3 regions of the Microbacterium sp. GXF7504 genome follow, and region 1 is predicted to be linked to each of the others. Evidence: predicted binding sites of a transcription regulator. Region 1 holds the regulator's gene; each other region holds the start of a gene.
What was found. The regulator HspR, encoded in region 1, represses chaperone genes until heat shock. The targets are predictions, from matches to a motif close to AAGTTGAGTCNNNNNGACTCAACTT.

Region 1 (4,513 bases):
GCGTCGGGCAGGGTGGTGAAGTCGAGGATGTTCTCGGCCATCACGTGGTTGGTCGCGATGACCGGGATGCCGCGCTTGCGGGCCTCACGGGCGAGGCCGCGGCCGATGACGATGTGCGACTGGATGTGCACGACGTCGGGCTTGACCTCGTCGAGCGCCTTCCGCGCGTAGTGGCGGACACGCCACGGCAGCACGAACGTGAGCCAGTCGTGGGGGGCCCAGCGGTAGGACGGCAGGCGGTGGACGGTCATCTCCTCGCCCTCCACCTCCTCGCGGAAGACACCGCTGTTGGCGTGCCCGGCGCTGGGCGCCATGACGTGCACGTCGTGGCCGCGGGCGACGAGGCCGGCGGCGAGTCGCTCGGCGAAGCGGGCGGCGCCGTTCACGTGCGGCGTGAACGTGTCCGCCCCGATGAGGATCGTGAGGCGGTCGTCGGACTCGCCGTCGGGGGTGGTCGCGGGGGAAGTCACGGGACGGTGGCTGCCTATCTCTGCGAAGGTCGCGTCGGATGCGCGCGATGGGGTCGCGTCAGGGTGCGCGCGATGGGTTCCCACTGTACCTCGCAGGCCTTGTCCCACCTGGGAGCGACCCTCAGGGCGGGCCTTGCGGGCCACGTACCCTGGTGTCATGTTGCGACTGCAGGCGGACGCCCCCGCCGAGACCTGGGTGCCGGTGACCGGTTCGCTGGGACTGCGCGGCCGGCGCCACCGCAAGCGGGCGATCGGGATGCTGCTGGCGGGCGCGAACGCCGCGTCCGGCGCCGAACCCCGCCCGGGCTCGGGCTTCGCGGCATGGGCGGCGAGCCAGGCGGCGCCGCTGCTGATCCGCCGGGCCGACGGCCGGGTGCTGGCGTGGATGTGGAAGGCCGATCCGGAGCTCGTCGTGGCGCTCGCGCAGGTGCAGGAGGCGACGCCGCAGCTGCGGACCGCCCGCGCCATGATGCCGATGGAGTACGACGACACCGAGGATTTCCGGAACCCCCACCTGGGCAACGGCGAACGGCTCGTGGTGCCGCTGCCGCGGAATCCGAGCGCGCCGCCGTTCGCGACGTACACCTGGGACCTCGGCACGCACCTCGTGACACTGCAGGCGGTCGGCGGCGACCGGGAGCGGTTCGGCACCGCGCTGCCCGCCGTGGACGCGCTCGCACGCACGCTCCGCGCGGTCGAGGACCTGCCGCTCGGCGGCGCCGACGTCCTGCGCCTCCCCCCGGCCTGATCCCCCTGCCCCGCGCGAGTGGTCAGTCGTGGCGGGGTTCCGGGGCCGTATCCCCGCCACCACCGCCCACTCGCGCGTCGGGATCGAGGAGCTTCCGCAGCGCGGTGATGTCGGCGCGGGTCGCGGGCATCTGGTCGTCGTGGCCGCGGGCGACCCGGTCGGTCACCCAGGACGAGAACGTCGCGACCACGAGCCCGACGAGCACGACGCCGCCGAGCATGAGCAGGACCGCGAGCACGCGGCCCTGGAACGTCACCGGGGTGTAGTCGCCGTAGCCGACCGTCGTGACGGTGCAGAACGCCCACCACACGGCGTCGCCGAAGGTGGTGATGTTCGCCCCCGGCGCGTGCCGCTCGTTCTCGAGCACGGCGAGGGAGATGTCCCAGATGAGCAACAGCGAGGCGCCGATGCCGTAGATGAGCAACCGGGCGCGGAGCATGTTTCCGGCGGTGCGGTTGAAGATGCGGATGCGGGTGGCGGCGTCGAGCAGCCGCACCGGGCGCAGTGCCGGGGTGAGCATGACGGCGAGGTCGAACAGGTGATGGCGCCACCAGACCCACCGGGCGCGGCCGGCGAGGAGGAACCGCGCGAGGTAGTCGACGATGAACACGAGCCACAGCACCAGCGTCAGCGTGAGGGTGACGACACGGGGATAGCCCTGGAGGTCGCCGAGCACCTGGGCGGTGCGCACGACGATGAACAGCAGCGCGGCGACGGTCAGCGGCCAGTACGACGCACGGGACCAACGCCTCGTCCGCGCGTTGTCACCCCGATGGTCGGCCGCTGCAGCATCCACAGCTGCACTCTAGGGGCGCCGCGGCCCCGGCGCGAAGCGGCCGGACCAGGAGGTCAGGACAGTTCGCGTCGGGGCGGACGCGAAGCCGTCGGACCAGGAGGTCAGGACAGTTCGCGTCGGGGCCGCCACACCACCACGTCGGTCGAGCGCCGCACGCGGGTCCCCGAGCGCAGCGTGATGACCGGTCCGCTCGTCCCGGCGGCGAAGACGCGGGCGCCGGGACGGCGGGAGAGCTCCTCCTGCATCCGGGCCTCGAGGTCCTGCACGCGGCTGTGCAGCTCGCGCACGCGATTCTCGAGCTCGATGATGCGGGCGATCGCCGGCAGGCTCATGCCGTCGGCGGAGAGCCGGCTGACCTCGCGCAGCAGCGCGACGTCGTGCAGCGAGTAGCGACGGGAGCCGCCCTTCGTGCGGGCGGGCACCACGAGACCGAGGCGGTCGTACTGCCGCAGCGTCTGCGGGTGCATGCCCGCCAGTTCCGCCGCGGTCGCGATCGCGAAGACGGGGGCGTCCTCGTCGAGCGTGTCGTCGGCCATGGGTCTCACCTCCCCTCCGTCAGCTCCGGGCCTTGGCCATGAGGTCGGCGCGCGGGTTCTCGTCGGGTTCCAGTTCGCGGAACCGCTCGAGCGCCTCCTTCGCCGCACCGTCGAGGTGCGACGGCACGGCGACCTGCACCTCGGCGAGCAGGTCGCCGGTGCCCTTCTGGGTCTTGATGCCGCGGCCCTTCACGCGCAGCACGCGTCCCGAGGGGGTGCCCGGGGCGACGCGCAGCTTCACCGTGTCGCCGTCGAGCGTGGGCACCTCGATGGTCGCGCCGAGCGCGGCCTCGGTGAAGGTGACCGGCACGGTGACGCGCAGGTTCAGCCCGTCGCGTTGGAAGACCGGATGCTGCCGCACCGCGATCTGCACGACGATGTCGCCGTTCTCGCCGCCGTCGTGCGACGGCCGGCCGCGGCCGCGGAGCCGGATCTTCTGCCCGTCGGCGACGCCGGCGGGGATCTTGACCTTGAACGGCTTGCCGTCCTCGCCCTGCAGGGTGATGGTCTCGCCCTTCGCGGCGGTCATGAAGTCCAGCGTCGTGCGCGCGGTCACGTCGGCGCCCTTGGTGGGGCTGCCGTACCCGCGGAAGCCGCCGGTGGGCTGCCCGAACCGGCCGGAGCCGAAGCCGCCGCCCTGGCCGAACATCGTGAAGAAGTCGTCCATGTTGCCGTCGTCGTACCGGCCGCCGCGGCCCTGACCGAACATCGAGAACACGTCCTCGAAGCCGCCGGCGCCACCGCCGCCCGCCGTGAAGCGGGCGCCGGAGCCCATGGCGCGGATCTGGTCGTACTCCTGGCGCTGCTCGGGATCGGAGAGGACGCTGTACGCCTCGCTGATCTCCTTGAACTTCGCCTCGGCCTTGGCGTCGCCCGGGTTCGAGTCCGGGTGGTACTTCCGCGCGAGCTTGCGATAGGTCTTCTTCAGGTCGGCCTCGGAGACGTCCTTGCCGACGCCGAGGACGCTGTAGAAGTCCTTGTCGAACCAGTCTTGACTGGCCATGGGAGCCTCCTAGTCCGCCGGGACGGCGACCACGACCTTCGCCGGCCGCAGCTCGACCGATCCCAGGCGGTAGCCGACCTCGACGACCTCGAGGACGGTGGCCTCGGTCGTGCCGGGGGTCGGCTGCTGGAAGATCGCCTCGTGCTGCTGCGGGTCGAAGGCCTCGCCGGCCTCGCCGTAGGCCTGCAGCCCCATCCGCTCGGCCACACCGCGCAGCTTCTCCGCGATCGCGGTGAAGGGGCTGCCCTCGACCAGGTCGCCGTGCTTGGCGGCACGGTCGAGGTCGTCGAGCACCGGCAGCAGGCCCTTCGCGACCGAGCCCTTGGCGCGCTCGATCTCGACCTCGCGCTGCTCCTCGGTGCGGCGGCGGTAGTTGGCGTACTCGGCCTGCAGACGCTTCAGGTCCAGCAGCAGGTCGTGCTCGGCGGGGTCCGCCTCGGCGACCGCGGCGTCATCGGTCTGCGTCGCGTTCAGGATGTCGTCGACCGTCAGGTCCGGCTCCTGCGAAGCGGGGTCGGAGGCCTGCGCCTCCGACCCCTCCTCGCCGGGCCGAACCTCGTCGCCGTCCTGCGGTTCGAAGTTCTTGTCCGTCATGAGTCCGTCTTACTTCTTGTCGTCCTCGTCGTCGACGACCTCTGCGTCGATGACGTCCTCCTCGGGGTTCGGCACGGTGCCGGCACCCGGGTCGGTCGCGGACGGATCGGCGGGCTGCCCCTCGGCCTGCGCGGCCTGGTAGATGGCCTCGCCGAGCTGGCTCTGGCTCTGCGTGAGCTTGTCGTAGGCGGTCTTCACCGCGTCGTCGTCCTCACCGGCGAGCGCGGTCTTGACCGCGTCGACGTCGGCCTGGACCGAGTCCTTCACCTCGGCGGGGAGCTTGTCCTCGTTCTCCTTGATGAGCTTCTCGATCGAGTACGCGAGGGTCTCCGCCTGGTTGCGGGTCTCGGCCGACTCGCGGCGCTT
Region 2 (4,513 bases), 820 kb from region 1:
GGGCGGCACATCGGCGACGAGCGCGGTGGGGTCGGCGACGACCGTGCGCCAGGCGTCGAACATCGACCGCTCGACGAACGCCGGGGCGTCGACGGCTCCCGCCCGCACGCGGGCCGCACGGCTCACGGTGCCGATGCGGTCGCCTGCGCGCACCGGACCGTGCGCCTGGTCGGCGAGGCCCGCCACGTGCAGCGGCACCGGTCCGCCGACGAGCAGGGCGCCGTCGTCGTCGAACGTGAGGGCGCCGTCCCACGGTGCCTGCAGTGCCACCGGGGCCGCGACGTGCATCGTGACGTCGAGCGCGGTGTTGGCCGGCTCCTCCGGCGACGGGGCGGGGGAGCGGGTGAGCCGGCTCTCGCCGAACCGCGTCAGCACGAGGTCGGCGCCGTCTGCCAGCGCCTCGGCGACGAGCGCGTCCTCCGCATCCGGATCGAGCCAGTGGCCCTCGTCGAGCGCGGGCGAGGATGCGGACAGGTCGAGCACCCGGATGCCGCGGCCGGTCGCATCCGCGAGGAGCCGCCCGGCCGGCGGGAGGTGCAGCGGGTGCCGCGGCCGGCCCACCGCGGCGGCGACGAGCGCCGTGCCCACCTCGATCGGCACCGACAGCGCCTGCTCGAGGATGCGCAGTTCGCCGGCGAGGTTGCCCGCCGCGTAGGCGTTGCCGGGGTCGGCCGCGATCACCTGGTGCGCGCTCGCGACGAGCGTCGCGCCGCGGAGGACGAGCAGCGGCCAGAACGCGGCGACCTCGGCGTCGCTGAGCGGACGCAGGTCGGCGTAGGCCTGCACCGCCGCCATGACACTGGGCAGGGTCGCGCCGTCGTGGTGGAGGAGGGACGAGCAGGTGATGACGATCTCGCCCACCGTCCAGGTGCGGGTGAGGTCGCCGAGGTCGATGAGGCCGTCCGGCAGTCCGTCGGGGCCCGTGACCACGTTGTCGTCGGTGAGGTCGCCGTGGATGGGCTGCATCGGCAGGTCCGCCGCCACCTCGTCGAGGTGCGCGCGGGCGAGGGTCGCCGCGTCGGCGATGCGGCTGCGGAGCGTCCCGTCCGTCACCGACGGCAGCAGCTCGTCGAGCGCGGCCGTCGCGTGGCGGAGGTCCCACTGCTGGGCGCGCTCCACGCCCGGGTGCGAGAACTCCACGAGGGCGAGGTCGGTCTGGGCCGCGAGCCGGCCGAGCGCCCGGACGACCGCGGGCCGCAGGTACCGGTCTCCGGAGAGCGTGTCGCCCTCGAGGAAGTCGAGCAGCCGCGCGCGGGCGGTGACGCCGCCGATCCCGACGGGCCGGACGCTCGTGCCGTCCGCCGCGCGGCGCGCGAGCGGCACCCGGATGCCGCCCCGCGCGTGGATGAGCGACGCCGCGTCGGACTGCGCCTCGAGCTCGGCCTCGCGCACCGCCTGATTCGCGATCTTCAGCAGCATCCGCGGGCCGCCGTCGGCCGGGGTCAGCAGCACGTTCCGGTCCTGGTGGCTGCCGAGCGACCGGGCGGATGCGGTGACGCCGAAGACCGCGGCGGCGATCCGCGCGGCCGACTCGTCGTCGAGCGGGGGTGGGGCGTCGGGGACGAGGGGCGTGGGCGACATGCGTGATTCTCCCGGGTCGGCTGCGTCGAGCGTATCCGGTGGGAATACCCGGCCGCGGGTGACGTTTACCTTGATACGTATCGCCTCAACTTTGTAACCTTGAGGCACATCGACTCAGATACAGGAGACTTCATGCCCGAAGACATGACCCCCGACTCGGGGTTCGACGGTCGTGGCGCGTTCGACGAGTTCCTGGCGCGCTATCTCGAAGGTGAGCGCGCCCGCGCTGCGCGGTCGATCGACCTCAGCCGGTTCCTCGCCGCGCGTACGCAGGAGATCCTGCAGGCCGCCGGCCGTTACGCGATCGAGCGGGGTCAGCGCGAGCTCGACGCGCTCCACATCCTCCACGAGCTCGTGGGCGCCTCGCCCGTCCGGGAGGCCGTCACGCGCATCGGCGCGGACCCCGCGCGGATCGTGCGCGCCGTCGAGGAGCGGCTGCCCGCCGCATCCGGCACCGCCGACGTCGACGGGGCGGTCATCATGCCCTCCGCACAGCGGGCGCTGTTCCACGGCTTCCAGGTCGCACGCTCGTCGGGATCGACCTACGTCGGCCCGGAGCACCTCTTCTTCGCGCTCGTGCTCGCCCAGGACACCCCGGCCGGGCAGGTGCTCGCCGACGCCGGCGTCACCGCCGAGGCGCTGACCCAGGGCATCCGCGAGACCGTCGGCACCGAGGAGGGTGCGACCGCCGAGGCGGCGGGCGAGTCGTCCTCCGACACCCCCATGCTCGAGCGGTTCGGCACCGACCTCACCGCCCGCGCCCGCGACGGCCGGCTCGACCCGGTCATCGGGCGCGACGACGAGATCGAGCAGGTCATCGAGATCCTCAGCCGGCGCACGAAGAACAACCCCGTACTCATCGGCGAGGCCGGTGTCGGCAAGACCGCCATCGTCGAGGGCCTTGCACAGGCGATCGTCGCGGACGCGGTGCCCGAGCAGCTGCGCGGCAAGCGCGTGGTCTCGCTCGACCTGCCCGCCATGGTCGCCGGCGCCCGGTACCGCGGCGACTTCGAGGAGCGGCTCACCCAGACCATGGGCGAGATCGCCGAGCACACCGACGAGCTCATCGTCTTCATCGACGAGGTGCACACCGTGGTCGGTGCCGGTGCGGGCGGTGACGGCGCCATGGACGCCGGCAACATCCTGAAGCCCCGGCTCGCCCGTGGCGAGCTCCACCTCGTCGGCGCGACCACGCTCGCCGAGTACCGCACGATCGAGAAGGACCCGGCGCTCGAACGCCGCTTCCAGCCGGTCAAGGTCGGCGAGCCCTCCGTCGAGGACGCCGTCCGCATCCTGCAGGGCCTCCGCGGTGCCTACGAGGACCACCACGGCGTGAGCTTCACGGATGCCGCGCTCCGCGCCGCCGTCGAGCTCGGCGACCGCTACCTCACCGACCGGGTGCTGCCGGACAAGGCCATCGACCTCATCGACCAGGCGGGGGCCCGGCTGCGGCTGCGGCTCGGCGTCGCGGTCGACGTACAGGCCCTCATGGCCGAGCTCGCGACCCTCGAGGCCGACAAGAACGCGGCCGTCGCCGCGGAGCGGTACGAGGACGCATCCCGGCTGCGCGACCGCATCCAGGAGGTGCAGGCGCGCATCGCCGACGCGACGACGCAGGCCACCGGCCGCACGTCCGCCGTCGTCGACGAGGCCGAGATCGCCGCGGTCGTCAGCCGTGCCACCGGCATCCCGGTCACCCGGCTCACCGCGACCGAGCGGGAGCGCCTCGCGCACCTGGAGGACGAGCTGCACGCCCGCGTGGTCGGGCAGCACGACGCCGTCACCGCCGTCGCCACCGCCGTCCGGCGGAACCGCACCGGCCTCGGCGACGAGGGTCGCCCGGTCGGGTCGTTCCTCTTCCTCGGACCCACCGGCGTGGGCAAGACGGAGCTGGCCAAGGCGCTCGCGCAGTCGCTGTTCGACGACGAGGGCGCGGTCATCCGCTTCGACATGAGCGAGTTCGGCGAACGGCACACCGTGTCGCGGCTCGTCGGCGCCCCTCCCGGCTACGTCGGCTACGACGAGGCCGGGCAGCTCACCGAGCGGGTGCGGCGGAACCCGTACGCCGTGCTCCTGTTCGACGAGATCGAGAAGGCGCACCCCGACGTGTTCAACCTGCTGCTGCAGGTGCTCGACGACGGCCGGCTCACCGACGGGCAGGGCCGCACGGTCGACTTCCGCAACACGGTGGTCATCATGACGAGCAACATCGGCGGCGAGTTCCTGGCATCCCGCTCCGGCGCGATCGGCTTCGTGGCCGACGGCGGCGGCGAGACCGGGTTCGGTTCGGAGAAGGACCTGCGCGACCGCGTCATGGGGCGCCTCCGCGAGGCCATGCGGCCGGAGTTCCTGAACCGGATCGACGAGATCGTGCTGTTCCGCAAGCTCGAGAAGGCGCAGCTGCGCGACATCGTCGGCCTGCTGCTGCGGGCGACCCGCGCGCGGCTCGCCCGCCGCGAGATCGCGCTCGAGGTCTCGGACGCCGCCGTGGCGTGGCTCGCCGAGACCGGGTACGAGCCGGAGTACGGCGCCCGTCCGCTCCGCCGGCTCATCCAGCGCCGGGTCGACGACCGCGTCGCCGAGCTGCTCGTGCGCGGCGACCTCGCCGACGGCGGCCGCGTCGTCGTCGACGTCGAGGGCGGCGAGCTCGCGGTGCGCGCAGCCGTCGTGGTGGCCGACGCCGCCTGACCTGCGCGGCCCCGCGCCGCGACCCTTCGCGGCTGGCACCTGGAGGCCGTCACCCCACCCGGGTGGCGGCCTCCGCCGCATCCTGACCCGGCCTCATGTGCGCAGAACTCAGGACATTCCGGCGACGGATGCCGGATCTCGCGGGTCGCGGGGAGACCGTGGCGAAATGTCCTGAGTTCTGAACGCACCGCGGCTGGGGCGGCGCAAGCCCGGGTGCGGGGTCGGCGGGCGGTGGCAGGATGCG
Region 3 (4,513 bases), on a different contig from region 1:
TATGCCCGCGGCGGTCTGTGCTGTGATGAAATCGTGGATCGGCTGGACCCACACCCCCAAGTGTTCCATTCCACGATTCTCAGCACGCGCGGAACGTCGCCGGATCGGCCGTCTTCATCCGCCGCGACTCCTCTGCCTGCACGAGCACTCGCCCGGCTTCGTTCGTGCCGGTGTGCATTACCCGCCAGACGGCGCGGCCCTGGCCGATTCGGACACGGTCACCAGGTGCGTATGGGTTCTTCATGCCGACACCTCGATCCGGTCGACCAGTTCCCAGAACGCGAGCTCGTCGGCTACAGACCAGAAGGTTAGGGGTTCGAGTCCCTTCAGGCGCGCACTGTGTTGAGACAGTATCGGAAGGCCCCCGCTTCGGCGGGGGCCTTCCTGCGTTCCGGGTCCCGGGCCGCTCGGCCGCTCGCGGGCCCCTAGGATCGAGCCGTCCCGACCGTGGCCGATCGACGAGGATGCCATGCCCGCCCGTGAGCGCGAACTGACCGAACCCGTCCCCCTCACCGCGCCCGGAGGGGTGCTGAACCCCGCCGCCGTGGGCTGGGCCCGCACCCATCTCGTGGACACCGCCGGCGTCGGCCGCGGGTGGCGAGGTCGCGGGCGCAACAAGCGGTGGGAGTACTGGAACGTCATCACCCCGACGCACATCCTGTCGCTGACCGTCTCCTCGATCGACTATGCGGCCGTGCACGACGTGTGGGTGCTCGACCGCCGCACCGAGACGGTCCGCACGCTCGGTGCCACCCTCATCCCCGCCCGCGGCGTGGCGCTGCCCGCCTCGCTCGGGGCGGGCCCGGCGCGGGCGCGCGCGAAGGGGCTCCGCATCGACGTGGACACGGATGCCGGGGCGACCCGGCTGCGCGCACAGATCCCCGGGGCGTCGTTCGACGTCACGGTGCGACGGCCTGAAGGGCACGAGCTGCTGGCCGTCGTGGTGCCGTTCGGGCCGCCCGCCCGGTTCCAGTACACCGTCAAGGACGTGGCGCTCCCGGCATCCGGGACCGTGACCGTGGACGGCGAGACCCACGACGTGCCGGCGGGCGCCTCGTGGGCGGTGCTCGACCACGGCCGCGGCCGGTGGCCGTACGACGTCTCCTGGAACTGGGGCGCCGGGTCCGGTGTCAGCGGCGGTCGCACGATCGGACTGCAGGTCGGCGGGCAGTGGACGGACGGCGCCGGCGTCACCGAGAACGGCGTCGTCGTCGACGGCACGCTGCACAAGATCCACGACGAGCTGCGCTGGGACTACGACCTGGAGGACCGGCGCCGGCCCTGGCGGGTGACCGGCGGCGGCCTCGACGCCGCCCTCGAGCCCTTCTTCCCGAAGCGGTCCGCCACGAACCTCGGCGTGCTCTCCTCCCGCACGCTCCAGTGCTTCGGGCAGTGGTCGGGCACGTTCCGGACGGAGGAGGCGGACATCCGGTTCGAGGGTCTCGTCGGCTTCGCCGAGGACGTGCACAACCGGTGGTGAACGCTTGGCACTCTCGGGTGGAGAGTGCTAATCTCGAACTGGTTGAGTCGATGTGACTCAACTCTGACGGATCGATCGGATGCAGTCCGATCCCGCTTCGAGAGGAGACGAGTATGGCCACCTACGACCCGCTCCGCGACCTGGAGCGATTCGCGAACACCTTCTTCGACGGCGCGCGCCGCGGTCCCCGGCAGATGCCGATGGACCTCTACCGCGACGGCGACCACTACGTCCTGAGTGCGGACCTTCCCGGCATCGACCCCGGTTCGGTCGACGTCGACGTCGACGGGCAGCTGCTCACCATCCGTGCCGAGCGCACGCTCCACGCAGGCGACGGCGTCTCGTGGATCACCCGTGAGCGCACCGCCGGCACGTTCCTGCGCCAGCTCAGCCTCGGGCAGGGGCTCGACACCGAGCGGATCGCCGCGACCTACCGCAACGGCGTCCTGACGGTCACCATCCCGGTGAGCGAGCAGGCCAAGCCCCGCAAGGTGCAGGTCGTGACCGAGACCGACACGCCCACGATGGAGATCACCGAGGCGAACGCCTCCTGATCACCCCATGAGGAGGGCCCCGCGCACGCCGCGGGGCCCTCCTCATGTCCGGGCGCCACGCGCCACGCGCCGTCGCGCGGCGCTCCCGTGCGCTACCCTGAGCCTGCCGAGACGCGACCCGAACCGCGCCGCGGCACGGATCTCGGGGGGAGTTCCGCCATGACGACGTGGCCGACGGCGAGCTATCTGCTGCTCGCGTCGCGGTTGTACCCGCGTGTCGACGGCGGCTTCAAGGTCGCCGTGCTGGCCAGGGCGCGGCACATGGCCGAGACGGGTGCGGGCGACGGCCGGGGGCCGACCATCCTCACCGTCGACCCCGGCACCCCGGAGGAGCACGCCGCCCATCGGGCGTCGTTCGTGGCACGAGGCCTCGCCGCATCCGCCGAGGTCTTCCGGAACCTCTTCGACGAGGCCCACGCGGACTCCGCCTGGGCGTGGGATGCGGCGACGCCCGGCGGGGCGACGCCCGGCGTCGTCTACCGCGACATCCCGCTCGGCGACGGCACGGTGCTCTCGCTCCCGGTCATCGCCGCACCGGACTGGCACCTCACCGACGCCGCCGTCGTCGTCCGGAGGCCCTCGGGCACCCGCGTCCTGCCGGGGTTCGGCGGGCTGTACTGCGCGTGGCTCGACCGCGTCGTGGCCGCCGAGCGTGCGGCCTCGCCCGACCGGCCGGTGGTCGTGGTGTGCGAGTCGCGGCAGCTCGGCGAGCTTCTGGCCGGGTGGCGTCCCCCCGGCGTGTGCCTCGTCCACACCGTGCACACCTCGCACCGCGGCGCGGACGGCGAACACGCCCAGCTGTGGCGGCGATGGTTCGCACTCGTCGACGCCTTCGACGCCGTGCTCTGGCCGACCCGGCAGCAGTACGACGACGTCGTGGCCGAGCACGGGGAGAACCCCGTGCACGCCGTCGTGCCCAACGCGCTCCCGGTGCCCGCCCCGGCCGTCGTCGAGGCTCAGCCGGGGCGGGTCGTCGCCGTCGGGCGCCTCGCCCCGGGCAAGCGGTTCGATCACGCCCTGCGCGTCTGGTACCGGGTGCTCCGGGCGGTGCCGCACGCCCGCCTGGACGTGTACGGGGAGGGCCCCTCGCGCGCGGAGCTCGAGCAGATGATCTTCGCGCACGGCCTCGCCGGAAGCGTCACGCTCTTCGGCCACGTCGACGACCTCGACGTCTGCCGGAACGGCGCGGTCGTCGTGCAGACGAGCGCGTTCGAAGGACAGGGGCTGGCGGTGCTCGAGGCGATGGCCTGCGGCAACCCGGTCGTGAGTTACGACGTGCCCTACGGACCGCGCGAGCTGCTCGGCGACGGCGCCGGGATCCTCGTCCCCGACGGCGACCTCGACGCCCTCGCCGACGCGCTCATCACGGTGCTCGGCGACCCCGCACTGCGGGCGCGCCTCAGCGCGCGGGCGGTGGCGCGCGCGGCGGACTACGCGCCCGAGACCGTCATGGCGCGGCTCGCCGCAGTCGTCGCGGGGGCACTGGGACGTGCGGCGGCGCGGGACGGGGCTCAGCCGAGCGGGACCGCGGTACCGTCCACGAGTGCGTACTCGCGGCGCAGCCAGGCACCGAACCCGGGGAGCTCGAGCGTGTCCGAGGGATCGGGCCTCGCCACCACCGGGTCGTGAGCCGCGTAGGCGCGGAAGACCTCCACCTTCCGTGCCAGCTCCGCGCCGTGCAGCACCTCGGGGAGCGATGCGGACGGGTACCCGATCCGCCACGACACGGCGTCCGGTCGGAGCCCTGCCCGCACGAGCGCGCGCTGCAGGAACGCCCCGGTCGCCCAGTGGTCGGAGTGGTCGCGCTCGGTCAGGGTCCCGCCGACCCGTGGTGCATGGGCGAGGAGCCCCGCCCCCGGATGCGCGAGCACGGCCGCCGCGAGGACTCGTTCCAGGTCGTCGGCGGTCAGCGCCGCATCCTGCTCGAGGGACTCGATCGCGGCGATGTCGCCCTCCAGCAGCCGCCGGAGACTCAGGTTGCCGGTCGCCGCGAACCCCGAGCCGTTCGGACGACCGTCCGGCAGCCGCAGCGACAGCAACCGGATCGGCGCCTCCTGGGCGGTCCACCCCGTCGCGCGCACCCCGGCGAGCTCGAGCGCCGTGTCGCGCCATGCCAGCGGGGCACCGTGCATGCGCGCGTAGGCCGCCCGGAGCCCCTCCTCGCGCGCCTCGACGTAGGCGGCGTCCCGTCCGGCGTCGCCCGCCGTGAGGAACAGTGCGGTCACCGGCGCGCCCGCGACGACCGCGCGGTCGATCGTCGGGCAGCCGAAGATGAGGTCGTCGTCGTAGTGCGCCCACACCGAGAACAGGCCCGCTGCGGCGCCGCTCATGCGCCGTCGCAGGGCGGCCGGAGCCGGGTGGTGAGGTCGAGGAGGGTGCGCAGCTCGTCGTCCGAGAGGGTCGACATCCGCTCCACGATGCTGCGGCCGTGCGCGACCGCCACCGCACGGAACGCCCTCGCGCCCTCCTCGGTCGCGCG

Region 2: a site for HspR is predicted at 1,649-1,673, ahead of ACWAUO_RS00085 (ATP-dependent Clp protease ATP-binding subunit). Genes of this name have one in related genera too.
Region 3: a site for HspR is predicted at 1,520-1,544, ahead of ACWAUO_RS13010 (Hsp20/alpha crystallin family protein). Genes of this name have one in related genera too.

Annotation. Positions count from the first base shown of each region.
Region 1 is NZ_JBSJZI010000001.1:836,561-841,073, forward strand. It holds gene ACWAUO_RS03935 (glycosyltransferase) at 1-470, opposite strand, end outside; gene ACWAUO_RS03940 (hypothetical protein) at 628-1,218, shown strand; gene ACWAUO_RS03945 (potassium channel family protein) at 1,241-2,014, opposite strand; gene ACWAUO_RS03950 (heat shock protein transcriptional repressor HspR) at 2,116-2,550, opposite strand; gene ACWAUO_RS03955 (DnaJ C-terminal domain-containing protein) at 2,570-3,553, opposite strand; gene ACWAUO_RS03960 (nucleotide exchange factor GrpE) at 3,563-4,147, opposite strand; gene dnaK (molecular chaperone DnaK) at 4,157-4,513, opposite strand, start outside.
Region 2 is NZ_JBSJZI010000001.1:15,631-20,143, reverse strand. It holds gene ACWAUO_RS00090 (aminotransferase) at 1-1,581, opposite strand, end outside; gene ACWAUO_RS00085 (ATP-dependent Clp protease ATP-binding subunit) at 1,714-4,269, shown strand.
Region 3 is NZ_JBSJZI010000005.1:121,316-125,828, reverse strand. It holds gene ACWAUO_RS13015 (DUF2804 domain-containing protein) at 470-1,480, shown strand; gene ACWAUO_RS13010 (Hsp20/alpha crystallin family protein) at 1,594-2,034, shown strand; gene ACWAUO_RS13005 (glycosyltransferase) at 2,194-3,663, shown strand; gene ACWAUO_RS13000 (PIG-L family deacetylase) at 3,546-4,364, opposite strand; gene ACWAUO_RS12995 (MarR family winged helix-turn-helix transcriptional regulator) at 4,361-4,513, opposite strand, start outside.